Regions from separate parts of the Paenibacillus sp. NPDC101420 genome, predicted to be linked through region 2. Evidence: predicted binding sites of a transcription regulator. Region 2 holds the regulator's gene; each other region holds the start of a gene.
The links. The regulator LexA, encoded in region 2, represses DNA repair genes until DNA is damaged. The targets are predictions, from matches to a motif close to CGAACATATGTTCG.

Region 1 (9,940 bases), on a different contig from region 2:
ATCCTGAGGCTAGAATGTGTATTCAAAAATATGCTGAATTGGGCTGGATCAAAGGACTAGATGATGAGGGAATTAATGAAGTCAAATACTACTGTAATATTGCAAAAGCCAATACCTACGTGCTCGACCTTTTGGAAGGCCAGACAGGAGTCCTAAAGGAGTATGTTGAATTTATTAGAAACAGCGCTGAGGAAGAGTTACTGCCAGGACTAATTACCATCTTGGAATCCTCGATAAAATATAACTATTCCGTAGATTGGATTCTGAGTGATCTTAAAAACAACGTAAATGACATAGAAAAGTATGTGACTAATGTGGAAATAAGATATTACGAGGAATACATTTATTTGCTGGTGATGTATTACTACGAACAAGAGAATATGAACGAAGCAATCAACACTATTCTAGAAACTCTGATTTTTAGTATCAAAATTGAAAACGATACAAACCTCAAGAAATCAGTAGCACTCTTTGAGCTCCTAAGAGAACATGCTCATCAATCACAACTTCAAATGTATCACAACATAATGGAAAAAATAATAGTCAAAGAGTTTACTAATGAAAAAGAAAATGTTCTTGCTTACAGTCGTAGTCTTGATTAGTTCCAGCTTAATGATCGCCTCTGCAAGTGCTTCCGCTGTCAATTTGGGTTCCACAATTTACACCGTTAACAATCACGGAAGGTCATTGATTGAAATTTCAGAAGTGGATTATACAAAGGAGCGATCATCCGGCTATTGGATAATCGCTTCTTTGTATGTAAATGCAAAAGATAGCTTAGCTAAAGACAACAAAAAGTAATAGTTTCATATTATACATAATCCTATGTACTCTATCATTTTTTATATACAATAATAAGAGACAACTGATACCTGTGCTACGAAGGTGTTTACATACAAATCAACCATTAGAGGTGTATTTTAAAGATGAACAGACCAATTCGTTTTGGAATAATCGGAAGCGGCTGGCGGGCGGAAATGTATCTTAAGTTGGCTCACCTGCTTCCGCAGCAATTTCAGGTAACCGGTGTATTGATCCGCAACCCTGCCAAATACCAGCAACTGATCGACAAATGGAACCTGACCGTGTACAGCTCGATGGAACGTCTTGCGGCCGAGAGCGATTTTGTGGTTCTGGCGGTGTCCAAAACCTCTGCCGTCTCACTGCTGTTGGAGCTTGCAGCGCTGCAAGTACCTGTATTGGCCGAAACACCCACCGCCTCCACGCCGGCTGAATATGAACTGCTTCGATCCAGTGCCATTGATTTCCCTCTGATTCAAATAGCCGAGCAATATCCGCTGTTGCCTCATCATCAGGCAAGAACCGCCTATATTCAAACCGGACATTTGGGCGAGGTAGGTCATGTTCAAGTCTCTGTTGCGCATGGTTATCATGGAATCAGCCTGATCCGTAAATGGCTCTCGATCACTGGCACAGCATGTGAAATCACAGCTCGCCGGCTAGAGGTTCCAATCATGGACTTCTCTTATAGGGGGAGGGAGGCCGAAGATGACCTGAAGACAGAGCAGCAGGATATCGCAATTATGGTGTTTCCCTCCGGCAAAAGCGCTGTGCTTGACTTCACTCGCTCCCAATATTTCTCGCCCCTCCGTACCAACCGGGTACTCATCCGCGGATCACATGGAGAAATTCGCGATAATGAGATTATCCGTCGCCTGGGAACCGAAGAGACCGAGTATATGAACATTAGTCGGATTCAAGGCGGACAGGAAGGCAGTCTGGAAAGTCTCTCCTTGCATGAATTGCGTGCAGGACAGCTTAGTCTATTTCAGAACCCGTTTCATCCCTCTCCCCTTTCTGATGAAGAGATTGGGATAGGACAAGCCTTATTGAATATGTCCAGCTTCCTGCACACGGGAATTTCAGCATACTCATTAGCGGATGCCTTAACAGACATCAGACTGTCATTCGCGGTCGATGAAGCCATCACCCTTGGAAGTACTATAACTTTGCAAGATGAGATCAGGTCTGCCAAATAAAAACAGGCAGATGAGAAATCCCCTTGCTGATATACAAAATAAGCTGAACAGAGGGACTTGAGCGCTGAAGCAGCCATGATCGAAAACCGCGACTCTCCAGTAATGGAAGAATCGAAGAATCGCGGTTTTCCTATTTAATAATTCTTGTCAGTGAACAGCGATGTTCTCACTTTAACCAGTCAATAGATTCCCAATCCATTTTCTCTGTGCCGGCTTCGTTCAGTTTTGCAATACAATCATCGTAGATTTCATCTGAATCAGTTGTTTGGCGAGAATCACTTCCGGAGTCCGTTAGTGGAATATCGTGCATCCCCTGATAAATGACCGTAGTCTCCATCCTTAGAGACCGGCATGTGTACAGTGTGCCCCACTCTTTAATTGGAATCTTAAAACAAAAAAACCTTGATTTCTCAAGGTCTTCACTATGATCCAGAGGATAAAGCACATACCGCAAATTTCGAGCAATTGATTCAACCATCAGCGACCATCGTCTGGTTTCTTCCCCTGCTCTTGGCCAGGTATAACGCTTGATCGGCCTTCTCCAGCAGCCCCTCCCGCTCCAATGCATGAACAGGATAATGGGCGATTCCCTGGGAGATCGTAACCTGTGTCGGGATTGGACCCCTGCTTTGTTCCAATGCCCGCCGGACTCTTTCAGCTACGGTGAAGGCTTCCTCAGGTCTAGTGCGGGACAGTAAGATGACGAACTCTTCACCGCCGTATCGGTGGCAAACATCGTCTGGGCGAAACGAGGTAACTATAACTTTGGCTACATGTTTCAGCACTTCGTCGCCGATGAGATGGCCGTAGGTGTCGTTCACCGATTTAAATTTGTCTACATCCAGCACAATGAGCGAAAACGGTTGCTCTGAGGCAATCCACTGGCTCATCGTATATTCTAACGATCTCCGGTTCATTAAACCGGTCAGAGCATCCGTCGAAGCCTCTTGGGTCAGTTGATCCGTCTGCTTCTGAATATCCGTCACGGCAAGCAACACAGCCTTGGTCAGCAGATCTGCCTCTCGGCTCCATTGCGGCTTCGCTTCTGGCAATACAATCTTCTCCTTGCCCATCCTGCTCACCAGATTTGCCAGGTACACAAAAGGCCGGGCCAACTTGCGCGCTACGAGAATGACACCCATCAGGAGTATAATGAACGGAAATAACGAATACCAGAGAATTGTCCGAAGGTGGCCCATCAGTTGATGATGAATGACACTAATCGGCGAAACGACCACGATTCCCCAGCCATTGGCCGGTACGCTGGAGTATCCGGCAAGCATTTCAACGCTACGGGTGTTGCGCACTTGCTGTTCCCCGCTTTCCCCTTTCATAAGTTTCTGTACAACCTTGTTACTGCTGACATCCTCCCCAATGAGCTGCTTATCCGGGTGGTACAACAGATGCCCGCTTGAATCCACAATATAATAATAAGAGCCAGAATTGTCCACGTTGTTGTGGCCAAAAATCATAGACAAAATATTGTTCTCTTGCAGATAAAACGTGCCGCTCAAAATACCGCGATATATACCATTGTTGCTGAAAATCGGCTGACTCATAAACACAATTAGTCTCTTGGTGGTTTGGGTCATATAGGGGGAGGATATGTAAGGTTTTTTGAACGCCAGAGCTTCCAAACCGACTTTAGAAGTAATATGGTCGCCTGTTGTCCCCAAACTAGTCGGTACTACGTTGCGGACCAGCCCGTCGGCATCGACCACGGCGATAGAATTGAAGTAATTGCTACTATTGCGCATCAGTTCTAAATTATCATCTACTTGCTTCGGCGTTGAGCCATCGTCATCGGAGAGTGTGGCAGCGCTATATTCCAAACTGCTGCGCATGGACTGAAATAAGGAATCCATTGTCTTGGTCATTCGGTCAGCGTTGTAGTAATTCAAATGGAGCGTAGTCTCCATCAATGATTGTTTTTTGGACTCGTAAGAACCGATCAGAAGAATGCTTGAGGTTAGTAGAACCACCAGCGTAACCAAGCCCGTAAGCAGCGATGTGAGACTGAGCTTTTTACTTTGACGCGGCTCGGCTCTTCTCAGTGTAAGCAAACTATAACCCTCCTTGAATCTTGAAAACTAGCTTTATCAATAATACAACAAATTAAGATGTTATTCGACAATAATCAATGAACTCCAACCTCTCACACACTGTACGTAACGTTCGATATACGGTGCTTCATGAAATATTACATATTAAAAACTCCTCTCCAGAGCTTGTGAATTGACAAGCACTGAAAAGGAGTATTATCGTCAGGGTTCTGTGTGTTAGAAAGCAATTCCTAGACACACAGAACCTTTAGCTTTTGACGTAAGCATTGCTTGATGGCAATAATAGAAAAAAAACCTTGATTTCTCAAGGTTTTCACTGTGATGCCGAGGACGGGGGTCGAACCCGTACGGTACTCACGTACCGCAGGATTTTAAGTCCTGTGCGTCTGCCTGTTCCGCCACCCCGGCATATTATGTGTTGTTGCTTCATACGATGTTTACGTATAACGCGACAAGAAATATAATATCATGAATATCGATAACGCGCAATCCCTTTTTCAAAAAAAGTTTTATCACATTAAAAATAACCCGTCCCAGCATATGCCGACACGGGTTATTAGGCATGTCGATTATCTGCGTTCGTCACTTCTGCTTCTCATTCCGACAAGGCCCAAGAGTCCAAACAATCCGAGCCAGCCCCAGTTTGATCCTCTACTGGTAGTCCCAGTATTTGTAGTTGTACTGGTTGCCCGATATCTACCGTCCGTTGTAGTGTTGGATAGTGGAGTTACCGTATTTCTGTTGTAGTTATCCCGGGTGTAATTTTCATTGTAGTTATAAGTGTTAGGTCTGTAATTTTCCCCTGTGCGGATCTTATCTTTCATAATGCTCTCATGCTGATTCATCGTTCCCGTGGTGCCGTTCATTAGATTGCCTTCCGTATTCATCATCCGAGTGTTATTCACGGTACCATCCATGCCCGTATTCGCGTTCGGGATACCGCCTAAAGCGGCTGACCCGATTGGATTAGCGTAACTAGCTCCCATTATACTCATTGACAGTACAGTACCGCATGCAAGGCTTGTTATTAGCTTGTTCACAGTGTTATGCCTCCCTTTATGGTTAGTTATCACTGATAATTTCCCCTTGGGTGGCACTGTCTATACATGAATAGCTTTACTCTTTTACAACATTCACTGTCTTGCTTGCTGCGTCATACGTAACCTTTGCTCCAAGCGCCTCAGCCAGAGCACGCACGGGTACATACGTTACGCCGGTATCAAGAACACCATCCGTAAGTTTAGTGCCGTTTAAGGTTATCGTTACTTTAACGTCTTTGTTCACCTGGTCATCCTCCCCAGTAATTCTTTTTAAAGCTTCATTGACCTGATCCGTCGTAGGACGTTTACCTGCCCAAAGTTGAGTCGTAGTTAAGCCGAAGGCCATTTGCAGATGTGAATAATCTTTAAAAGACGTCCAGTCTCCTCCCCACTCAAGCCCTAGCTGTTTTCCCACCTGTACAACCTCTTGCCAGTCCGCTATTTTATCTTTATCACCATCACGATTCATATCCCAGGAAATACCATTTCCATCCGGCAGCAAAAGCGCAAAATCAAACGCAAGGCCATAATTGTGATAGCTGGTTCCACCCTTGGCGTTGGTAACTATAGGTCCAGGCTTACTTCTCCCCTGCGCATACAAGGCATTTTGTTCAGCAATCGACCGCAATCCCTGAGTAATAACGATGGGCACTCCTCTGGCATAGCTTTGCTGTATCAAAGCCTTCGCCCCTGCTGCCAAAACAGGATGAAGCCCAACAAGCCTCGCCGCCGATTTGTCCCTCACTTGATCTAAAGTCAGCATAGAATCACCCCTTGGTATAATCAATGATCCCGCTTCCCCATTCGCTTGTACTAATACCCCTGCTTGCCTTAGCATACAAGCATAAATGTCTTCGGCGTCCATATAAGGAAGGACGATAAGCGTTTAAGCGAGAAATATAAGACATAAAGGATAGGTGCATAACTTATACTTTCTTATATTTTAAAAAAAGACCCCGGTATCCCCGAGATCTCCCCTGAAAAGCACCTATTCATAGCTTCTTCACCTTGGATCATTTCTACAAAAAAGGGCAAAATATTAGCGAAAGGTGGGAACGTATATGGACATTCATAGTGATAGCTATAAAGTTGCTGCCCTGAGCGAGCAGGAAGAAGCACTCGAAATTATTCGAAATGCTGAAGCTTCCATTGCACATCTGACCGGCAACCCAACGGTGACCCTAATTGCTTATGAAAAAAGTGAAGTCAGCGGTTCTCAGCATTAGACGATGTAAACCTCCACTAGATCATCTACATTGATCCACTTCCATTCCTCCGCCCACTGCAGCTTAAACTCACGCGAGTGGGTGTGAATGGAAGTCACAAAACCACTAATTGTCGTATTCTCAAAAGGATCAAACAGCACAACAGTGACGCGCACATGACTCCGTAACGATAAGGCCAGTGTACATTCGATCTCCTCCAGCTTCTGCTCATCCAGAATAGGCTTAATGCGGCGCAGGGTCTCCCGTTCATCCCTAATAATTCTTACCTTATGCTCCGGCAGCATCATGCGACTACTTTCCCACAGTCCGTTTTTCTCCAGCTTTTTGCCCATGGTAACCCCTCCCTAATTTCTATACTTATTCCGTTACACACGAACGTATGTTTGTATTATATCCACACCTTCGCTGAATAATCAATAATCAGGAAAAAGATCCCACTTTAAAATCCTCCTCTTTTATCTAAAAGTTGTATAATATTGAATATCTAATTGAGAGGAGCTTTCCACTTGAAAAAAAACAATGCCCTGCTCATCCTAATTCCCGTATTATTCCTGTGTCTATACCCCCTCGTATATCGAAGCAGTACCCTCTCAGACCTCACAAAAGGAATCGTAGCCGGCTTATTTATAGGATTGGCAGTGTTACCTCTACTCAAGCTCAAAATCGCATCAAAAAGACGCTGACAGTTGAACTGTTCAGCGTCTAAATTTCGATCTATTCTTGAACTTTCTCTGATTCAGCGGTGGACTGACCATCAGCATCGATGAGCCCTGTTGCTTCTCTTGCTTCATTAAGCTTGGAAATGCCGTATAGCATCGCGACGTCAGCGTTCTGATTCAATTCCTCGAACTTCTCAGCAGTGACCTCTGCGGAATCAGCACCTTGAGAGGCCTGTTCTTTTAGAGAATAAGCACTTTGAAAAGCAATTTTGGACTCATCAAGCAGTTTACGAATGTCTTCGGGCAAGCTAGAGGAAATTTTCACTTTCTCAGCCTGATTGGATAAGTCTGTTGCGGTCTTTTGGAATTCGTTAATCTTCTTCTCCAACTGCCTGTCCGAAAGTTCTCCTGCTGAATAAGCAGCAATAGCTTCGTTGAACTCCGTTAAAGATGATTTTCCTAATTCATCAAGTTTAGACATTTCATTGTAGAAGTTTTGCACGGTTTCCTGCACTTCTTCTTCCGAGGCAGGAGCCGATGAAGTTGAATTATTATTGCTGCAGGCGCTAAGGATGACAGTCAGCATTAGCGTTCCTATTAGTAACACTTTTTTCATTATTTATCCCTCCACTTAACAGAATAATGTCGGTTTGTGTAAAGCGCAAATGAAATTTATGTAAAATGACTATTATGTTATAATTATTTCAATTGTAATCAGGGAAGGAGAGTATTTATGCCTTATTGCACAACCTGCGGATCAGAATATAAGCAGGGCGCTAAATTTTGTGGAGAATGCGGATCTAGCATTGACGGCACCGCTCCAGTGACCGCCCGCCGTCCATCAACAAATCAAAATGCTATTCAAGAAGTCGTTCTCTGGAAAGGCAAACCAGCCAGTATCTCTGATCGCCTCAAAGGAATCGTACGCCTAAACACGACTACGTACACCATTACAAGCCAGCGCATTATGGTAAAGACCGGACTTATCGGTAAAAATGTCGAAGAGATCGAATTACTGCGTGTACGCGATTTATCCGTAGCACAATCTATCATGGACCGGATGCTCGGCATCGGTACATTAACTGTATTTTCTGATGATGCCTCAGCGCCGCAGCTTCTTTTCCGAAAAATCCATGATGCCCAAACCGTCAAAGATGTTCTGCGCAAAGCTGTTCGTGACGAGAAGATCGCCAACAACATTAGCTACCGTGAACAAATCTAAGAACCTTTCACATTAAAAAAGCCCCGAAATCCGGGGCTTTTTCGCTAATATTCCTATGCTCGAATCAGTTCGGATATCGTCTTATGGAAGATAAAACGCTCCTGCTGGAATAATCCCTTTGGGTTGGCTAGGACTTTCCCACTGCAATACAATTCGCGCGTCCCCCTCATTCTCATAGTACTCCACTTTTATTTCATGTAGCTTGCCAGCTATCAGATTCACACTGCCTTTTCGTTCCTGTCCACTCTGATTCACCCAGCTATCAATGATCAGCCCTCCATCAATCCACACCCGTACCCCGTCATCAGAGGAGGAGTAAATGGTATAGGTTTCACTATAGGCTGCAGTCAGTTTTCCACTCCACCGTACAGAGAAAGCGTCGACACGAATGGCTGGATCAGGCGAACCCTGTTTCCACGAAAATTGGATGTTAGCATCGGTTCGCGTCAGCGCAGGTGCGCCGCTAAGAGTCATGTTATTGTAATATTGCCCCCATAGTCCACTCTGCAGCACACTGTCTCCCTTGGCGGCTACAATTGCCGCCTCAGCAGCATACTCTTCCCGCGTGAATACAAAGCTGTCATTCATAAAGGCTCTAATTACCGCATCGGTATTCTTCTCATAAAGAAGCTTGCCCCAGGTCATCTGATAAGACCATTTGGGCTGTGATTTAGATAGTAGTGCAGGCGACGGTAGCTCTCCATTTTCTCCAATCGCTATCACTTTTCCACGACCCAGATCCCATAGACTATCATAGTGACTCCCCTTAAAATCCCCATCATAGATATCTAGTGCCAGCACATCTACTTTGTCACCGCTTGGGTAGTATTCGGCAGGGTCATCACTCCACTGATTTTTGGCGTTTGGGCTCCAGACCCACAATAAATTATGCAGCTTATGATAGCTGGTGAAACGGTCAAACATAAGGTTCCACAGTCCCACGTAGTTGATCTTCTTCCCCCACCAGAACCATCCGCCATTCATTTCATGATACGGCCGCCAGAGCACAGGAACACCTGCATCATTTAGTTTTTTTAAAGAAAGGGCTATCTTATCCAGATCAGCGATCAGTGCGTTGTACTGAGAGGTACCCGGGGTTATATATTTGTCAAAATCAGCGTTGCTTATGCTCGTAGATACGTTATCCCAAGCTGGCGCAGTCCCTGGCAACTGTGCGTGATAGCTAATCGTTACGATTCCACCGGCTTTATACCAGCGAATAGCGCTGCTAACGACCCAATCCCGCTGATTGTCTATTAGTGCCGCCGTCTGATTATTGATTGCCCCCAGCTCATAGCCGTGAAGGGCGGCGAATTGCCCGCTAGTATTTTTCAGCTTACCATTGAACTCATCCGCGCTCTCCAAATAATCATGTTGTCCGCTAATCCATCCTTTTCCTTGCAGAAAATAAAGGGTATTCAACAATTTCTGAGCAGAAGGTACCGTTTCCGAATCCGCCGGAGCCATTTGCAATTTACGATACGCGATTTGCCACTGAACATCGCTCACAAACCTCGATGCCCAATCAACCATATTTCGAAGATTGCGCTGTTCCATCCACTCTCACATCCTTTTAACTTTTTTAAGTTATAGTATGGGGACAATAGTGACATGAACTCAGCGAATGGACATGAAGTTGTAATTTAATTTAGGACAGTGTAAGGAACTGCTGAATAAATTCACGGCTCAATAAAAAAAAGGAGCCCGGCGGCTCCTGACTATATCTCCAA
Region 2 (9,940 bases):
TCATAGATGTAAGGTCGATTTCTACGCTCTGCTGCGAATTTGGCTGCTAATGTCTCAGCAAGAGCTTCGTCCTCTACACCAAGTGCTGCAAGACCACGACGCCATGCCTCTTTACGATATCCCGGTGCAAGCTGCTCCAATTGACGGAATTCCGGCTGTTCACCTGCAGTAAAGTTCCCCCAAAGTGCTTCAAACGGATTAATCCCAATCATCTTTGTAAACGGGTTCGTTTCGTAGGATTCATATAGTCCAATGGCTTCTTTACGCACCGCAAGTTCCAGTTCTTGTGGATCAATCGTATCCCCAGCGGCTTCACATGCAGAACGAAATGCTTCATTAACGCTCCGATCATCCCAGAGCAGTGTATCATCAAGGTCAAATAGTACGGCGGAAATTGGCATTACAGGTCTCCCTCTCCCATGGCTGGTTAATTTCTATTCGTGAACTACTTCAATTTGGTGAGCTTTTGCGAATGCTTCCAGTCGAGTCCCCATTGCATTGGTATCATAACGATTCATAAGTCTGGTAAAAATCCATTTCGTGCGTTTGCCTTTATGCTTAATTACAACAGCTCCACGCGAAAGGATGATTTTCTCAATATCAGAAGCTGGCAGATAACGTTCGCGGTTGAATTTTATAGTAGATAGTCTAGCATTCTCTACCTTCAAGTACGGACGTCGGAAGAACAGAAGTGCCGCTAGTAAGTAGTACAAAACGACTCCTAGCCAGTTCATAAGCATACCATTACCTTTGGCTTGGTCCACTGAACCAATCATCCAAAACATAGTACCAAGCACTAATAACACTACTGGAAATGCAATGTTACGGCCTTTAAAGGTTTCGCTGTTCTTACCAGGAGATTTAGATTTAGATGCGTAAATCGTTTCCTTCCCCTGTTTCTTTCTTTGCTTATTAATTTGCTGCGTGTTGCGTTGAACCATTCTTTCCCAAGAACGGGCCATATGCGTTCCCCCTAGTCATCCAGTAATATCTATGAAAAGGAACAGGGTGTTAATGCTTACGCCCCTTGTTACCTTGTTCATGCTCATCATTATCGACCAATTCAATCGTATTCAATTGTGCTCGGAAGTTATTGCGAATATTCCCCAAATAAATTTCACGAAGCTTGGCGCGTTCCGCCGTTTCCTCTTGATTAAGGCCTACGCTCTTCTGTTTGCGTGCCAATTCGTTAATACGCGCGACCAACTCATCAATATTCAAAACTTTCCCTCCCCTTATAAATTAATTCTAACTCTGCCATGAGAAAAAGAGCTTGTCAAGGTTTACTCCCTGCAAGCTCTTCATGTCCTCTTATTATGTTCTTAGAATATTAATATATAGGTAAAGTGAGAATATCTCCAGCATTAATCTGACTACCTTTAATGCCATTGGATTTTTTAATTCCTTCTATATATACAGCCGTTTTCATATCAGAAGGTTTATTCTCAAGAGCAATACTCCAAAGTGTATCTCCACGTTCAACCACTACGCGCTTCTCATCCTTCATTAAAGTAGTAGATCCTGCAAATACATTACCTACTACTGTAAGTCCTGATAGTACGAGTACAATGATCAATGTTAGTTTAATAACAAAATCTCTACGGAACAAACGCATCAAGCCTTCAAGCAAAAGCTCTGTTATCTCTTTAATCTGAGCTGAATAACGGGTAATAGGATTATGTCCTAAAGATTCAACCACTGGGGCTTTATCGTAGATGCTACGGTATGTACTGTATTTTAACATGAATATCATCCTCCAAACACTTGTTCTTACTTTTGAAATTATAATAACACGAACATGTGTTTTGTTCAATACTATTTTAGAACAATTGTTCTCTTTTTTTTCAGAGGTTAATATTTACCATATTCTTCATATAAAGAATCACTCTTATTGTTTAGATGAAGGAAACGCAATCAATACAAGACTACCATTTATTAACTCTTTCGAATTAATATTTATAATAGTTAGAACTTATGTTTGTGCGAACGGTAGTTCTATGTTATAATTTTCCCAAACATTACTATATGGGGTTGATTCCAATGTCAAAGATTTCAAGTCGCCAGCTGGCGATCCTGGAATTTATACGTAGCGAAGTCCGCAGCAAGGGTTATCCTCCTTCCGTCCGGGAGATTGGAGAAGCTGTTGGTCTTGCTTCCAGCTCCACAGTTCACGGTCATTTAGATCGGCTAGAGAAGAAGGGACTTATCCGTCGAGATCCAACGAAGCCTCGTGCGATAGAATTGCTTGGCCAAGAGGATTCCGAGAATGTCCATCATTTCGCGCAAACCGTCGCGCGCATTCCTGTCGTAGGTAAGGTTACCGCCGGGGTTCCTATCACTGCTACTGAGAATATTGAAGACTACTTCCCGCTTCCAACTCACTATGTTGGAGATAACAAAGTATTTATGTTATCGGTTCAAGGTGACAGTATGGTCGAAGCTGGGATTATGAATGGCGACTATGTTATTGTTCGTCAACAACAAACGGCTGATAACGGAGATATCGTTGTAGCTATGACCGAAGAAGATGAAGCAACCGTTAAGACTTTTTATAAAGAACGTGATCATATACGTCTTCAGCCGGAGAATCCGGCGTACGAGCCTCTTCGCCTTAATCGCGTGACCATTCTCGGCAGAGTTATCGGATTATTTCGAGATATCCACTAAGTATGCACTCCTACCAAGCGAAAACGGATACCGCCCTTTAAAGGACGGTATCCGTTTCTACGAGAAGTATAAGGATAGGGTATATCGTAAAAATATATACTTTCTTTTATTTTTTTAAAAGCTGTTCTGCAAATGCAGAACAGCTTTTTTATTGTTATCAAACTCCATTTATCAATTACAGAACATTTGTTCTTATGGGCTAAAATGACCATTTTTAATGAATAACCGTTTAGGCATCCTCCTCATATCTTAATTAGAAAGGAGTGTTGCACAATGCCAAATTACCGGATTATAGTTGATCTGACGCAGCGTATGCTTTATCTTCTTGATAACGACATTGTGATCAGGGGCTTCCCAGTCGGAATCGGTAAAATGTTAACTCAATCACCACTCGGTGAATTCACAATCATTAACAAACAACCCGATCCAGGTGGTCCATTTGGGGTCTTTTGGATGGGTCTATCTAAGCCTCACTATGGGATACATGGAAATAATGATCCCTCATCCATAGGGCACGAAGTATCCCACGGTTGTATTCGTATGTACAATGAAGATGTGTTAGCACTAGCTGCGATTGTTCCGATTGGAACACGAGTAACGATCAGGAATTAAATCTATCTCTATAGATAAACACGCCTCACTCATGGTTCAATGGAGGGGGCGTGTTTGTATTTATGTATTTTTGATGACCTAATAGGAATTATGTGGTTATATGTCGAATAATGTTAACAGGATTTCAAATTGAAAGGAAGTGTCTCGTTTTGAACAACTCAAAAATTAGAACCCTCGTCGATTTTAAAGTCGATGCACTTGTTAAACTCTCTGGCTTATTGTTAAATAACGATCAAGCGAGTGGAAAAAAAGTAAATTTACTCACCTCATTCGGCAGTATTCAAGGGACCATATCCCCTTCCACCTCCAATAAAGAGGATGTTTTTGACTTAAAATCTCTAATGGATGATGTCATTGTAGATGAATACATATCTTATTTAGGTGCGGAACATCCCGATAAAAATTTCAGCTATAACTTTGTAGTCCTTAATGATGTTTCTGTAAGACCCTATACTCACTATGAATCTCCGATCGAATACAAACAGCTAATTGTTTATACCGATCAAATCACAGCCTTCAATTTCTTATGATTTTGACATAATTATTTTAAAAAGCTCTCAACAAAGCACTCCAGCAGTTGCCCCAATTTTGCACCCAGCTTGCAAAATCGGCAGATCTGTGGGTGCTTTCTCTTTTTCTAATCAGTAGTCGTTTCCTAAATTCCCACGATTTTCGCTCTTAACAGATACTAGTAGAGAGAATTCAGGCATATCTTTCAATAAGCAATAAATCTTGCTCTACTGAGATCTTTGGAGGTGTGATTACATGCTGATTTTCTTAATGTATATGTTTGCCATTGTAGGAGGAGTCTTAATTCTAAGTGCCGTTATTATAGAATTAAAAAAACTATCTACTTCTTCTGAACTTTCTAAGCTGTTAAACGCAACCTCATCTTTTAATATTATATTCACCAAAACATTCATTCCGCCCAATCAATCTCACTTGATCGCCCTTAATGAACCTTATAAAAAAATAGCAATAGGTACCAGCAATCCAAAAACAAGCAAAAAAGCAATAGCAAAGCTATACTCGTTCGACAATATAATGGGATCAGAGATTGTTGTTAACGCACTAACCCTTTCAAAAGTATCTAAACGACAACAAAACAGCAAATCAACTGCTTCAAGTGCGGATATTAATGTGCTTAATAACGTTGACGAAGAGGCTGATGTTATCGAGGAACTTACGCTTAAAATATACATGAACAGCAATGAAATACCTGTGTATAGTATCTCCTTCTTGCCAGGCTTATTGCCCATTCAACAATCCGACAATCAGTACAAAGAAGCCTACTCCCAAGTCCAACAATTGCATGCATTCTTCAGGTCGATCGTATCCGAATAAATGCCCCCCTTCCACCTCTGATTACTTCACTTTACTTTACCCAATTAGAAATTTTGAAAACCTTAAGGAAAGACAAAAAACGGTCCTTTTGGGGGGGGCCGTTTTCGCTGCATCCAACATTCATTTTAAAATTGCACACTAAATCCGTTAAATTGGTGAATGCCCGTACCATGAGCAACAAGATCCCGTTCACGTAATTCACGAACTGCCTTCATAACCTCTTGCAAAATAGCTGGATCTAGACCCAACGTATTATGAGAGCCAAATATTTGTGATACACCTGGAATTTGTGCAATCTTTTCTAATGAAGCCACTAAATCAACAGGACTAGTAGAGGGATAAAAAGCATAAATTGGCGTAACATCATACAATAAATCCCCTGTAAACAGATACCCGTTCGCATGATCAAAGATGCTAATATGACCTGGCGAATGACCCGGTGTGTGGTAAATTTCTAATCTACGCCCGCCTAAATCAAGCACATCTCCCTCTCGCAATAGAGCCGTTGGTTTCCCTTGATAAGGTGTATACGTATTAGGATCAAACGTCTCAGGAACAGGAAGAGTAATATCTCGGCTCATATCTTTTCTGATCTGGGCAAGGGACAAACCTCGTATTCCATTAATCAGCCAATCCTCATCCTCTTTATGAACATAGATCGTCTCAAATTGTCCATGACTGCCTATATGGTCTGCATGCACATGCGTAGTGATGACAGCGATAGGTAAATCCGTTAACTGATCCGTTATTCTTTTTATATTATCGATGCCTAATCCCGTATCAATCAACACCGCTTGTTCTTTCCCTAACAACAAAAAAGAGTGCACCTTTTCCCAATGTCCATATTCACTGATTGCATAAGTAATTGGATCAATTTTCGTGACTGTGAACCATCGATCTTGAATCAAGTGTGATCCTCCATTCCGTTCCATTTCTCCCTTACCTGCTCTTCTCCTTTATAATAGTCCGCTTGTTGATCTGCCTGATAAATTTCTTGATAGGGGAGAATGTTGATTTTACCTGAGTCCGGATATTCGCAAACATCTATGCCCTGGTTCGTTCGGAGATCAAGATACTTGCAAGGGGCATCCGTATGATTATAAAGTTGATGCGCTCCTTCAGGTCCTATTTCAAAAAATAGTACATCACCTTCAGAAACCTCACTAAAACCCTCGGGAGTTCTTAACATCGCTTTTCCCGTCAAAATCACAAATATTTCTTCAGCGTTTCTATGAAAATGATAAGGAAAGGAATACTTATCTGGATCAAGCGATCTTATGTCGAAGACAAGATGTTTAGAATTAGCGATTTCAGCTAACCTCTCACTCGTATGCCAAGCAAACTCAGGGATCGGAGATAACTTTTGTTTAAATGAAACTGTATTTTCATTAAAAATCTTCGCCAAATATAACACCCCTCATCCATTACGCTTTTCTTTCAATATAATCGGTTTGGTACTTTATGTAAATGCAGATTATCAGGTTTAATAATAAAAAAAGCCCCGCCAGCTTTGGCGAGACTCTTATATGTGAAATATCCTATTTATTTTGAAGAACGATTTTGATTTCTCCATCTGAACTAAAACTTAAAACCGTAAAATCAGTATTGATTTCAAGTTCTTTCCAATCCTTAGGAAGCTGGTAAGCTAGTTTGCCACGAATTTTCTTTCCTGCAGCTAAAGCGCCGTCCATTGTTCCTACTTGACTATCCAAAGTATGAGCCAAGAGATCTTCATTTATGGAGAAGCTGTCTTGGTATGCATTGAACATTAGCATAGAGCTTACCATATAATCTTTACTGGAAATATTCTCAAGTATAATTCCGATTTCTACAAACTCATTACCCTCTGATGGTTGTACATAATCATTTCCCTTAGGCTTTTCCAGAGACTCAACTGTAAGCTTAAAATTCTTAGTTGTGATGGTTTGTCCAACTTCAGTTATCATCGTTTCCTTTGGCTCTTCAGTAGGCTTGCTGGTAGGCTTTTCCGTTTCGACCGGTTTCTCTGTTGCTGCAGTATCATCTACCTTTGCCACTGCTGGTTCTGATTTTGATACTGTAGGTTCACTATCATTCCCCTGTGATCCAATCACCCCTATTACAACAAAAACAATAATAAGCCAAAACCACCATTTTTTAAAAAAAGGTTTCTTTGTTTTCAATATTCTACTTCCTCTCAGATAATATCCATTTCCAACTTTTGCTAGGAAAATATACCCATATTATCCTATGAAAGATATACCTTTGCAAGAAAAATATAAAATAATGTCAGATGATAAGAATAATTGTGACTGTTGTATTAAATTCCATTTTACTAGAATTATAAATACAAAAAACCTCAACGGCAAAGACATCAAGGGTCTAAAGGTTCTTGTAAAAAGTCTTGTATTGCACTCTTTACCACTCTTGAACTTGAGTGAGGTAAATATCACATTAAATATACTACTCCAGCTATAGCCAAGGAAAGAACTCCTCCTAAAGCTGACCATTTCGCTACTTTGTTTTTAATTTTACGGTCTTCTTTGGATTCCGAATAAAAATTCCCTCTTTGCTGAGTACCTGTCGTAAATCCGCCAACACATATACCAGAGATCACAAAAAAAGCCAGTCCTATATATATGAATATGCGCATATTAGTGCTCCTCCCAGGAAAGTATTGGATATCTATATATAAGATATTCTAACATTATTCTCCACTACTATTGGAAAAATTAAAATGTTGTATGACGAGAATACACATAATCGAGGAATCATGGGTATGAGCTCAGGTGCTATTTTTGTGGCGATTGGTATTGCGGCCCTTCTGGTGTCTACTTAGTTTCTCAACTAACGGAGAAAGTCCTCTTCTTCGAGTTTTGGACTCAGTTGACGTTATTTACATAATAATCGTCTTTTGTGCATGGTTTCGGACTCCATGGACCTCTGTCAAGAAAGTGGACAGTCACGCAACAGACATTCTAGTCAATTGCTCAGCAAAACGAACTGGAGAAAGATACCCCAGCGCGCCATGCATTCGCTTGCGGTTATAGTAAAACTCAATATATTGAAAAAGTGTCTGGTAGGCTTACTCCTTAGTCTTGAACCGTGGATTACAATAAATGAGCTCCTTTTTCAAAATGCTGTGCCACGACTCTATATCGGCGTTATCATAACAGTTACCTCTGCGGCTCATGCTGGACTCCATGCCATACGCTTTCAACTGCTTCGCGTATTCATGAGAAGTATATTGAGAGCCTCGATCGGAATGATGTAATAGACCCTTTTCTGGTTGTTTAGCTGCGTAAGCATCTTGTAACGCGCCCAAAACTAGGCTTGTTTCCATATGGTTCTCCAAGCGCCACCCCACGATTTCGAGCGTTCAAAGGTCCATCACACTAGCCAGGTACAAGCGCCCTCCCCGGCAAGGAATGTATGTAATGTCGGTAATCCATACTGAATTGGGTTTGAGTATTTTAAATTGCTGGTTCAGCGTATTCGGGGCAATCGGATGGTCATGATTGGAGTCGGTAGTCTGTACGCGATACGTTTTGAAGACAATGGAGCGAAGCTTCATATGTCGCATGTACACACTCACCGTGCGTTCGGTAATGGTATAGCCTTCTTGATGTAACAGGCGGGTGATCTTCGGACTCCCATACCGCTTTTGATGGTCTGCAAAATGATACTGAATTCGCTTCATTATCGCAGCCTTACGAAGCATATGCGTACTGGTTTTTTCTGTCCGGCACTTGTAGTACCCGCTCCGTGACACATGTAGGGTCATGCACATCTTCTCCAAGAGAAACTCGGAGCGATGTTTTTCAATAAACTGGAATCTCAGTTCCTTGGTTTGCTGAAGATGTGCACTGCTTTTTTTACGATCGCTAATTCCTCTTCCACATCGGCAATCTTGTTATCTTTTTCTTGAAGTTGACGGCTCATTTCTTTCAACTGTGCATCGAGTTCCCGTACTCGATCCACGCTAGCTGCCGGTTCATTCTTTTGTTCTCGATACTGGCTCATCCATTGATGCAGGGTACTTTTTGGGATGTTGAGCTCTTCCGCCAAGTCGCCCACTGTCTTTGTTTGCTCTTGAATGAACTGCACTGTCTGTTTTTTAAATTCTTCGTTATACCGTGGTCGACGTTCTCCCATGTGAACACACGTCCGTGGACTCATTATCGCCAGTCTGTTAACTACTGTCCACTTTTTATTCTAGCTTCACAATTGTTGTTGCATTCGTTGACTTTTTTATTGAACTCTATCTAAAAAAAACTTTAATGCTGTGTATTCTAGCCATCGAAGAAATATTACCGCATCGTTGATTAAGTAACATGTAGAAAGAGCCCTCTGGATTGGAGGGCCCTTTGATAGACATAGTTATAGTAGATAGGTTATGCGCCACGGAGTGCGACAGTATATGCTACAAGTCCTATAAAAAGTCTTGTTTAATCTTGCATTTCGCTCAATCTACGTACATACTTACGGTGTTTTTTGATTGATTTAAAATACTTGAAATCTCTAACAGCTTCAAGTCCTGCGCCATGTGAAGTAAGAAACATGTACGTTCTCGATCACTCAACGCCAGCAACGCATCCACCAGCTTTAACCGTTCAGCCTCTCCCGTTCGTTGTTCTGATGCTCCCCGTTCTTGGCATTACCTTATCACTCCCCCCCGTATTTAAGGCATAGAAAAAGGCATCTGTATTAGACACCCCTCTATCTTCTGCTATACTATTCAGTTTCTGAACCTATCTCTTCGGCATGCTTTTCTAGATAATATTCCACGTCCTTCAACACCTCCAGATTCATTCTGGACGCATATTCAGATTTTAAGTAAATATCCATTGTATTTATTTTCAATTTACTCCAGAGTTTCGCAATTATGCTCTTACTTTTTCAGATACCTTCTTCTCATCCTTTACCATTTCAGAAATTTCAGCCTGTAATTCAGTACCCAATTTATTTTCGGATTTAATATATTCTACCTCGGAAAATTCAAAATTTAAATCATGTACAAACTTATTTCTTAATTCATTTAAGAACTTTAGTCATCGAACAACTCTTTCTTTACAATACCTAATCCCAATGCCATATCTAATTTTTGTTTGTAATATTTAATCAATTTATCTAGATTAATTATATATTTCGACAACAAGTTTTCTAACTCATGATCTACATATAGATGACCTCGTAAAACAGTTATTAAAATATCTTCACTCTTAGTAATTGTAAGGAATTTCTCAAACGATTCGGTAAACTCTTTAGCAGTTATTTTTACATACTCATTTTTTACAGAATCTAAGTCAAAATCCAAATCTAATAGGATCATTCCTCA
Region 3 (9,940 bases), on a different contig from region 2:
TTATTATCAGTTGTACTGTTTCTAAGAGAGAGGCTAACAGCATAGCGGATTAGAATATTTGGTGTGATACCGGTTGATGCATGAAGTTGGGTAAGAATATCTTTAGCATATTTGGAGGTTCGCAAAGTAAAATTCAAAGTAGAACACTCTCCTTACTAAAGTTAAAATAGCGCCCTTTAACAATCTTTGCACTATCGAAGATTTCATCAAATTCTAAAGTGTAGAATCTAGCAGTATTACCTTTTATTAATTCAAATTGTTCGGCAGAGACCTCAGAATCGGTTGTAAACATTAATACTTGCTCTCCACATTTAGGAATAAAATGTTCGATTAATGCTTTCTTATGGTCTTGGTCTAGTCGTCCCATGAGCGTATCAAATACAAATGGGAGTTTCCAACCAGAGACTTTAAACATGGCCCAAATAACAGTAAGCATTAGCATTTCTTTTTCGCCAGCAGATAAACGTTCTTTCGTAATTTCATTTTTTTGGCGATCAAAGAGATGCAGCTCAAAGGTTAGATGATCGATATGAATTCGTTCAATATAAGCTTTTTTTCGAAAAAGAATATTAATCATTTTAGTTGACTCGTTGGCTACGTCATCTAACTTTTTACGCCATTGTCTTTCTCTAAAACGTTTGCTGACGTGTAAGAGCTTTTCGGTCATGACATAGGAATTTTCAGCTTTATGAAAGTCCCTGATTTTATCCGTAATTTTATTGTAAGTGATCATATGCACTCGGATAGCATCATTTGCTTCAAGAACTTCTTTAGTAGACTGTTCAATAAGTAATCTCAACTGCTCAACACGTTTTGTCTTATTCTCAATTTGCTCCAAGAGATCTTTAAATTCGCTAGAGTGATCATTCTGTTCTATTGTTTTTCGAATTACCTGGGCTTGAACGAGCAACTCAGCGTTCTGATCGAAAAGTTGAAGGTAAAATTCAGGCTCTAACTTTTGAATTTGATTAAATAACTGCAGAATCTCACTACGTTGTGCGAAGGATGCGCGATGTAATAATTGGATATGCTCAGGCTGCATAATGTTTAAAAGGCCCTTATGTAGCAGATCAATATCAATATCTATAGGTTTTGTTTTATTTAGTTGTTGTAACTGATCAATAAGCTTAATTAGCTTATCTTTCTCTAATGAAGAGGTTATATATTCAAAAGATTCAGTTTCTTTCTCTAAATCAAGCTGTTTTACAACCTTACCAAGTAAATCTTTCGTAATGTAAAAAGGAAGGAGGCTGGTAGTAAGCGAACGTATTTTTTCAGAATTAGATTTGCGTTGATTTTCGATTGTATTCAATTCGCTGACTAATTCTTGTCGTCTATCTCTTAACAAACCCCCATGCGTATCAAAATCTCTTTTGTGCTGTTTAATTGCATCATTAAGAAGATCTATTTCTTGCTCTGAGTCGGAAATAATAGATTCTTTTTCACTAACGATCTTCTTATTTTCTACGATCTTTAATTCTAATTCTTCTTGATCTTTAATATCTTTGGCTGCAGTTGCATTTTGTTGCGCATATTGTATTCGATAAGACTGAAGATCTTTTTCTAAGTTCATAAAAAGGTCTAAGTTGAAAAGGATTTTTCCAGATTCACTAAGATATTCAGGGATCTTCTCTTCCGATACAATTCGAGAAATATCTTCGCCGTCGAAAAGACATAGTTCAAAGAGACGAGGGGGCATTTCCTCACGTAGTCGATTTTGAAAATCCGATTTTTCTTGATTATTCAATGATTTTCCGTTTCTAACAACGTAGAAGTCTTCTTTGATTTTCTTATTTTTAATTCTCCAACTTCTTGTCAAGGTATAACTCTGGATTTCGAAATCCTCTGTGGAATCATACTGGATAATAATTCGAAAATCAGGATTGCTTTCTTCATTTATAGCTTTTCTATTAAGGAAGGATGAAATTTTTCGGAAGTACGGTTCATTATCATTCACAAATCCATAAGCCATTGATCCAAATAATACAATTCTAAGTGACTCTAAAATTGTTGTTTTTCCAGCTCCATTTTTTCCGCCTAACAGAACTACATTTTTAGTTTCATTGGTCTTAAAATTAAATGTATTCTGATTCCCGAAGTAAGCTCCAATGTTACAGAGCACTAATTTTGTTATTTGCATAAAATGCTAGTCCACCTTTATAAATGCAAGAAGTCTTGCTTTAAAGTTTTATCAAATGCTTGGAATAATCCGCGTCTAACTTTTACTCCAGAATAATCTTTTTCTATTGAGATTAATTGTTTGAGTACGCTCAAGTTGATGCCCTCTTCTTGACACAATGTTTCAAGGTCAGTGAGTTGATCATCTTTGAATACAGGGCGATCATCATGGTTCCAATCATAAATTTCACCTGTTTCTTCTTCGACGATTAATGGCAAACGATCTTCCCACTGCAAGTCTTTATGCCAGTACTTACGAATGACTTTAAGTTCTTCAAGACTAATTAATTCAATAGTCGGATCGTGAAGCTCACGAATTTGTCTTTGTGCTCGTAATAATTGTCTAAGTATTTCTTCACGAGCTTTTAAGGTAAATGGGCCGACCCCAAGGCGCTTATGTGTGCCATCTTCTTCTCTAATTAGAATATTAAGTTCTTCTATAGTAGCTAAGTTAATGTTATTTGTGTTGAGGTATTCTTTTAGCTTTTCCTTATCAACTATCTCTTGCTCTGGTGTTGGTTCCTCGTGATACGGAAGTAGGTATACTTCACCATTCATCCGCTGTTTTTGTCTCTTCGTGTGATCTTCTCTAATTTGTACTAAGAAGTTTCTGAATTCGTAGAGAGGACGCAACCAATCCACTCCATTGTTAATAAACCCACTCAGAGCTTTATCTTCAGAAACAACTGTGCAAGTCCAACAACCGAAACGGCTATTTCCACAAGATCCTGCACTTTCTTTAACTTCTTTATCAACAACTAGTGGGCACTCGCTACTTGAATTCTGATACAGTTCGAGCAATTCATTGTTATCGTCACCCCAAGGGGATTCATACTGAAGCAAAAATTCCCAAACATCATCAACATCAAAGGCCCGAATTGGAGCAAACACAAATGCATTTCTTAATGTTGAATGACGCATTAGCTTTTTACCTTCAATAGTATGTGACTGCATTACTGCAGCTCGTGTTGAGCTTTCGGAGTCACGAACACCAAGTAGCATAATAACTTCACCAAATTGATCAACCTTATCGAGAATAAAGCGATTTGCAGGCTCAATCTTTAAACGGTCTGTACACCATCTGAATTTTTGACGAGGTGTTGGGTAACCTTTACCGATAATGGAAGCCCAAAAGGTCTGCTCAACCTTAGGACGGACCTTTTGCGTCTCAATTGGGAGACCAAGATTTAATGCTTTTTCTTGTATTCGACCTAATGTACGGGTGATTTTATCTATAATAAGTGGTGTTTCCACTTGGGTATCAGAAGAGATAACATAAACTTTTTTGTGCAGCTCAGAAGGATTAAGTTCTTGAAGTGCCTGAAAGACAAGTTGAACTACAGCTGTAGAATCTTTACCGCCGCTAAAACCAACAACCCATGGACGCTCGTCCATTAAATAAACTTCCTTAATCAACTCTTTTGCTTCAATGAATTTGGTACCAGTATTGAATATATTGAGTCCTAAATTACCCATTTATAGACACCTCCTTAAATTTGTTTTCAATCTTCTGTTCTTGTTCGGTGAGTGGGAGGTTGATTTTGGACTTAATCAAGTTTGCAGTCAACTGAATAGTTTCACCATTTTTATTAATTCTGCCAGTATTGCTATAAGCGCGTCCTTGCCAGTCTTTTTTATTTTCTCGACTCAAGTCGATGGTGTTGAGTTTCATAATATAGGACTGCCATTCATCCGGATGATACCGGTATAGATAATAGCCTATTATTCCAAGAGATTCCAGAAAAATCCCGTGAGCGACGATTGATTGAATACGTAGTTCTCGAGGTGAGATCTTCTTTTTAATAACTTCTTGCCACTCTGGGATTGATACACATAGTAACTCCCAAAAGGCGGTAACAAATTCTTTCTCTTGTTCAGATATAAGTTCGCCTTTACGTTTATTGATAAGACGAGAAGTTGTATTAAAAACATGGTTTAGCGCGAAAAGCTTCGGTGAATTCTTAGAAAGAGATACTTTTTCTCGGTCTGTATATCGTTCTAATAATGGGATATCAGATATTAAACTTTTTGTAATTAATGATAATTGATCTCGATGGTCATAAAGTATTCCGATTGATGATGTTGTATTGACGGCGTGACGATTCAAGTCTGAAAACATTTGTTGAGAGCGAGTAAGGCCAAAGTCATGAAAAAAGACCACTGAAATTGTTTCGTCTCCAAGCTCAGGAGAGATCCTCAGGGCTTCTTCGATTGCCGCTCTACGGTGTTGTCCGTCATTAATTAAAAACTTAGAATCAAGAGAGATAGTCAGTTGTCCTATGTCTTTCATCTCATCTGAAACTTCTTTGAATCTCATAGTACCGTCCACACTTGCTGTTAGAGAAGAGAAGATATAGTCCTTAGGATTCTCTAAAATATAATTGGTGATATCAGGAATCCGCGACCTATTCATTAGACGTTGTGCCCGATGCTCAACAGGAATTTCCTCTTCGTCAAACAGGAAAATTTTAGCTATTAAACGGAGTGGACACATGACAGTATAGAATTCTCTACCTGCTTGAATTCCTCTTAAAGCTGGGAAGGTGTAACTGAAGTTCATCAGCATTCTCCTTTATTACGTACGTAATAACGTGCAATATTTTTCATTTTAACTCAATACGAACAAATGTTCAACTAGTAAAGATCGTAAAAAAGTATTCTTTTTCTTTGAAGAATATAAAAATTTCTTTAAATAGGCACTCAGTTAGAACCTTTAGATATTGAGTATAATATTAAAAATGGTTAAGAGTGCAAGCCATAAATATACTGTAAGGATAGAAGAAAGGGGGAATGGAAGTTTCCGTGAGGCTTTTTATCTTTATATTCAGCTAGGTCTATATCTCCGCCCAGCGGATTTGAGAGCCTATAGCACTATCAGTAACCTGTTAGAAAAGTTGCATTTTCTCTATCAGTTAAAAAACGAGTTTCTGGCCAATACATCTCATGAACTGAAGACACCGTTACACGGCATAGTTACATCTCCAATCTAATGCTGGAGGACGTTGTGGTGCATTTACAACACAACTATATGGTAAATAGCTTATTCCATCTACATCAAAGGCCCCTTCCGCCGTTTTCGGCAGAAGGGGCCTTTGATGTATGAAGGTTAAGTTTCAATCTGATTGGTGCTTTGAGGGATATACACATCGTTGTGATTTTTCAATTACAATCTATACAGTCTTTGAATTCGAAAAGATATGTAACAACGTTAATTTTTAGAAGTTGCTACTTTTCATCCTTACTTAACCCAATAGCAGCAATCACTTTTCGAGTTACCTGAGTGAGTGCTGTTATTTCTTCTGCACTTTTACTGCTTAGCAAAGCCATATGTTCATCCAACGCCTTGCGACGCTGTGTCTCATCCTCGAATCGAAAGAATTCTATAGCTGGAACATCAAACGCCGCAATAATTTTTTCTAGTGTCTCTAATGAGATATTTCGATCTCCTCGTTCGACACCACCTATGTAACTGTAGTGAAGCGAAGCAGCTTCGGCAAGTTGTTCTTGTGTCCATCCTTTTGCTTTTCTAAGCTCGCGAATGCGATTGCCGACGCTTTCTGGTAAATTCATAGGATCACCTCTACATTAAGGTTAGAAGAGGAATGCTAACCGTAACAGACTATTAAAGGCAACTTGATAATCACTAAATCTGTACTTATTAGTACTTTTTATATTGACCCTCTAGATTACAAAATATACAATGAAGGTATAAATGGATAAAAAAGGGGGATTTACGGTTGCATCTCTCTATTCTTAAAGCCTTCAACCCGGATGTTCTTGTCGAAATGTTGGAAACTGCACATTACTTTGAAAAGTGGGATAAGCTGCTATACACTGCAGATATTTTGTATAGCTATGCCCAGCGTATATATGAAGAGCGACTGTACTATAAGGCGATGGGGACGACAATACCTCTAATTAAGATGCAGCATCCACTTGTTTATTATTTTGGGTTCAGTCAACAGATGCGGGGAGTTGCATATCAACATCTGGGGGATTACGAGCAAGCCAGGGATAGCATTTACAGATACGTAGAACTTGGGTGGTTGGAGGATTTAGGACCGGACGGGCAAGAGATTGCTCGTGAATTTCGATGTTTGGCAAAAATGAATTTATATGCTGTAGAGATTTTATCTGGAAAAGTAGAACTTCTGCATGATTATGCTTGCTTTCTACAGACCTATCCCAATGGACTGCTTGATGGGCTGGTTGTAATTATGCAAACTGCGCTTAGTTTTGGATTGAATGTGGATGAGCAGTTGAGTCACTTAAATGATGATGTAAGTGAAATCAAGTTAGAACAAGATAAAACCGCGCAGTCGAAGTACAGAAGGTTTTGTTATCTGGTGGATTTATATAATATGCGGAAGGACTGAATATAATGGATTAATTACCAAATTATACATACTTAGTGGAGAAAATCTCATATAAAAAAATATTACTAATGTTCCATCCGTCCACGCGGTACGAAAGAATACTATGCCAACCAACTCGCGGGTAAAAATGTTCTTGTCGGCTCTGTTCGTGGCCCCAAACAAGTGGAGGTGGCCAGGCAGCATTCTTTTTACCATGTACCTGTGGAGAACCTTACAAGCCAGAAGATAATAACCCAGATCGAATATGTAGCTATGTGTCAATCCAGAAGGAAATTCTTCGATCCTGCAAAGACAGGAATTCATTGGGTGGGTAAAGTGGTAGATTGGGAAGTGGTGAAACGAAAGGAAATAAAGGAGATTGTCCCTGAGCCTCATAAGGAAGAGAAAGATTATGTTAGATTCACTGTCGAGGAATGGATACCTTTAAAGCCTCACATTGCTTTAGGGGGACAGGGAATAAATACAGTCCTTTACACAAGCAAATATGTCCTAGACCGAGCGCTGGAAATCGCGGAGCTTCGCTTAGAAACGGAGGAAGATCTTCGTGAATGGCGTGAGAAGCGCCGAAAGGGCAGAGTGAAGGTGAAGGTCGATCATGAGCAGTTTGTGGATTTAGGAAAGGTTGTGGAAGTTCGGAATATTTAAAGTTAGTGAAAATGAAGTAAGGTTATTGTCCTGCCATTTATCAAGCATCCCGCTGGATAATGGCAGGATTTTTAAATTGGGCAAATACAAAACATCCTGTTAATAGACGGTACTTGGAATGAACATGTTATGATAACAGTTATATAGAAAGAGATCACATGGAAAAGCTTATAGATGCACTGGATGTACAAGTGTTTTGTATAGATTCTGAAAGTCTTGAAGTACATAACTATGAAATCATTGAATTATAGCGCTGAGCTTCTCCCCTTCTCTCCCGCACAAATATCCACCCCGCAACTCAAGTATCGCCGCTTTTACGGATTGTGATCTTTCACCCTTTTTCCCACCATCCCACAATTATCAAAACATTTGTTAATGGTTTGGGCTTTTCTACGTATTAACTTATGTAAGTTTCTTCACAACAAATTGCGCAATTTGTTTAGCTTTTCGATGAAGGTGAGGTGGAAGGAGGGTGAAGATGGAAGTTATCCAGGGTACTGCGGACCGTTACAAGAATATCGAAAGATCACGTGGTGCCATGATGTCAAAAGAGGAATTTACCCGGATGTACGATACGTACTACAAACGTGTTTACAAATATATTAGTTATCGTATTAATAACCACCACGTGTCAGAGGACATCTGCAGTCAGGTGTTTGAGACGGTGATGTGTAAGTATTACAGCTTTTCAGAAGAAAAATCGAATTTTGAGGTTTGGCTGTTTGCCATTGTAAGGAACGCTGTGACGGATTACTTCCGAGGGCAGAAGAAAAGAAGCTACACCTCACTAGATTCTTTGCTGGAGCTCATATTTCCCAAGCCGTCTCCGGAGGAATTGGCGATTCGTGAGGATAATAATCAAGCACTGTTTAAGGCGCTCTCCAAGCTGCGTGAGAAGGAACGTAATATCATTGCAATGAAATATGGGGCTGGGCTGAAAAATTCCGAAGTCGCACAGATCATGGGCGTCAGTGAGTCCAATATTGGTGTCGTATTGCATAGAAGTCTGAAGAAACTGCATATTTCCTTAAAAGCAGGAGGATTCAACCATGAATAAGAAAAATGATGATCTCACAAAATTCAGCAAAACCATAGAGCTGCTTGAGAATGTTGAACAGGATAACACAGCCGCCAAAGAAAGAATTTATAACCGTTTAGTATACAAGCTGGACCATGGAGCTCTTGAACTCAAATCAGAGAAAAAGGACGGGATAACGATGAAAAAAAGTAGCTGGAGAAATGCAATAGTGATTGGTAGTGCAGTAATTTGTCTAGGTGGAGCATTCTCTGCAACCTCCTATGCACAGGATATGTTCCAATCAATCATGGCAAAGTTTGAAGTAGGAAATCTCGAAATCACGCAATACGATAAGGAAATCCCTTCGGCTGCACAGTCAATGACTCCATCTGAAGAGGGGAAAGGCGGGGAGAATGTTGCCATTGAATTGCCGGTTGCACCCAAGTTGACCCTGGATGAAGCACGTGCAGAGCTTGGAATGAACTTCCCGGCACCAACCTGGATGGCAGACTATGAGTTTGTGAATGTTGTTCTTCAGGGGACCAGCATGGTTGAAGTGCAGTATAACTCCGGGGATAAAGCTGTTAATTTCCTAATCTCCAAGGGCGGCGACAATGGGATCAGTACTACGGAAGAAGTGAAGACAGAAGTAATTAACGGGACTAAGGTTTATTTTGCAAATGGTATTGTGATTTGGGAAAAAGATGGCTTTACCATTGAACTGTATGCCCAAGAAGACTTTGACCAAGCTACACTTGGGAAGATCATCGATAGTTTCAGCATCGGTGCTCCTGTACAGTCCTTAGGGACTGAAGAAGTGAAAGAGAATTTGCAGAAGAATGAAGGGGTAGTTGCAGCTCCAGCTTCGGTTCCGGTTGTAGATTCAAAATAAGATGCTCTACTCAGGGTAGAGATGCCCATAGATACACATAAAGAAGACGCTAGGGGATTCCCCTGAGCGTCTTTTTTTTACGAGGCTATACACTTCCAAGTATTGCTAGCTTCCCAAAACAAAAGTATAATTGAGAATAATTATCAATCAGCAAATTTAATAAAATTTATCCAAGCAGTAGAGAGGTGACAGAATGCAAAAGCAAACTCAAAAGACAGATTTAAGTGAGGTTAGAAAATACATAGAAAAGAATTTCACGAAGCCCTTATCTTTGGCTCATTTAGCAGATCTTACTGGTCTTAGTTCCAGTTATTTTTCCTCAGCGTTTAAACAGGAATATATACAAAGTCCAATGGAGTTTGTTACCCAGCTGCGGATTCAAAAGGCTAAACAATTATTGCAAAAGGAAGACGTTCGCTTGAAGTTTATAGCAGAGGCTGTTGGATATAGTGATGAGTTTTATTTTAGCCGAGTGTTCAAAAAGGTCGAAGGGATATCCCCAACCATGTATTCCAGCCAGCAAAAATCTAATATCGGTGTTGTAACTGGGAATATGATGGGGTATTTACATGCGGCAGGAATCATCCCATTTGCTGCACCCTTAAGTGCAAAATGGACACCGTACTACTATAATTTGTGGTCGCAAGAAATTGAGCATAAGGTAACCTTGACCCAGAATAAAAATTATTGCAGGCCAAATGAGCTATTGCATTTGCCAATCGATCTTCTCATTTCTCCAAAAGATTTGTCGTCAGAGCTGGTAAAACAGATAGAGGAGCATTTTCCAATCTATTGGTTGGATGATAAACAAGATTGCTTAATAGCATTAAC

Region 1: ACQKMP_RS09240 (YolD-like family protein) is a predicted target of LexA. The motif match lies at 6,702-6,715, and genes of this name have one in related genera.
Region 3: dndB (DNA sulfur modification protein DndB) is a predicted target of LexA. The motif match lies at 4,798-4,811, and genes of this name have one in related genera.

Annotation. Positions count from the first base shown of each region.
Region 1 covers NZ_JBNNSE010000002.1:85,071-95,010, reverse strand. The annotation lists gene ACQKMP_RS09280 (hypothetical protein) at 1-602, shown strand, start outside; gene ACQKMP_RS09275 (Gfo/Idh/MocA family protein) at 927-2,000, shown strand; gene ACQKMP_RS09270 (hypothetical protein) at 2,167-2,478, opposite strand; gene ACQKMP_RS09265 (sensor domain-containing diguanylate cyclase) at 2,471-4,063, opposite strand; tRNA gene ACQKMP_RS09260 (tRNA-Leu) at 4,386-4,471, opposite strand; gene ACQKMP_RS09255 (hypothetical protein) at 4,633-5,103, opposite strand; gene ACQKMP_RS09250 (M15 family metallopeptidase) at 5,180-5,866, opposite strand; gene ACQKMP_RS09245 (hypothetical protein) at 6,165-6,329, shown strand; gene ACQKMP_RS09240 (YolD-like family protein) at 6,326-6,661, opposite strand; gene ACQKMP_RS09235 (hypothetical protein) at 7,044-7,604, opposite strand; gene ACQKMP_RS09230 (PH domain-containing protein) at 7,722-8,210, shown strand; gene ACQKMP_RS09225 (glycosyl hydrolase) at 8,292-9,767, opposite strand.
Region 2 covers NZ_JBNNSE010000011.1:20,429-30,368, reverse strand. The annotation lists gene ACQKMP_RS28650 (HAD family hydrolase) at 1-401, opposite strand, end outside; gene ACQKMP_RS28645 (hypothetical protein) at 435-962, opposite strand; gene ACQKMP_RS28640 (DUF896 domain-containing protein) at 1,012-1,221, opposite strand; gene ACQKMP_RS28635 (LysM peptidoglycan-binding domain-containing protein) at 1,331-1,744, opposite strand; gene lexA (transcriptional repressor LexA) at 2,041-2,667, shown strand; gene ACQKMP_RS28625 (L,D-transpeptidase) at 2,941-3,279, shown strand; gene ACQKMP_RS28620 (hypothetical protein) at 3,429-3,809, shown strand; gene ACQKMP_RS28615 (hypothetical protein) at 4,045-4,623, shown strand; gene ACQKMP_RS28610 (MBL fold metallo-hydrolase) at 4,749-5,555, opposite strand; gene ACQKMP_RS28605 (cupin domain-containing protein) at 5,528-6,028, opposite strand; gene ACQKMP_RS28600 (DUF4352 domain-containing protein) at 6,162-6,785, opposite strand; gene ACQKMP_RS28595 (DUF5316 family protein) at 7,052-7,255, opposite strand; partial or broken gene ACQKMP_RS28590 (IS3 family transposase) at 7,565-7,672, opposite strand; gene ACQKMP_RS28585 (transposase) at 7,688-7,969, opposite strand; gene ACQKMP_RS28580 (IS3 family transposase) at 7,982-8,386, opposite strand; gene ACQKMP_RS28575 (transposase) at 8,440-8,757, opposite strand; gene ACQKMP_RS28570 (sigma factor-like helix-turn-helix DNA-binding protein) at 9,068-9,202, opposite strand; gene ACQKMP_RS28565 (hypothetical protein) at 9,650-9,919, opposite strand.
Region 3 covers NZ_JBNNSE010000009.1:129,887-139,826, reverse strand. The annotation lists gene dndE (DNA sulfur modification protein DndE) at 1-137, opposite strand, end outside; gene dndD (DNA sulfur modification protein DndD) at 134-2,140, opposite strand; gene dndC (DNA phosphorothioation system sulfurtransferase DndC) at 2,158-3,654, opposite strand; gene dndB (DNA sulfur modification protein DndB) at 3,647-4,738, opposite strand; gene ACQKMP_RS27330 (histidine kinase dimerization/phospho-acceptor domain-containing protein) at 4,917-5,168, shown strand; gene ACQKMP_RS27325 (helix-turn-helix transcriptional regulator) at 5,404-5,748, opposite strand; gene ACQKMP_RS27320 (DNA-binding protein) at 5,916-6,554, shown strand; gene ACQKMP_RS27315 (hypothetical protein) at 6,861-7,199, shown strand; gene ACQKMP_RS27310 (sigma-70 family RNA polymerase sigma factor) at 7,678-8,256, shown strand; gene ACQKMP_RS27305 (hypothetical protein) at 8,249-9,109, shown strand; gene ACQKMP_RS27300 (helix-turn-helix domain-containing protein) at 9,303-9,940, shown strand, end outside.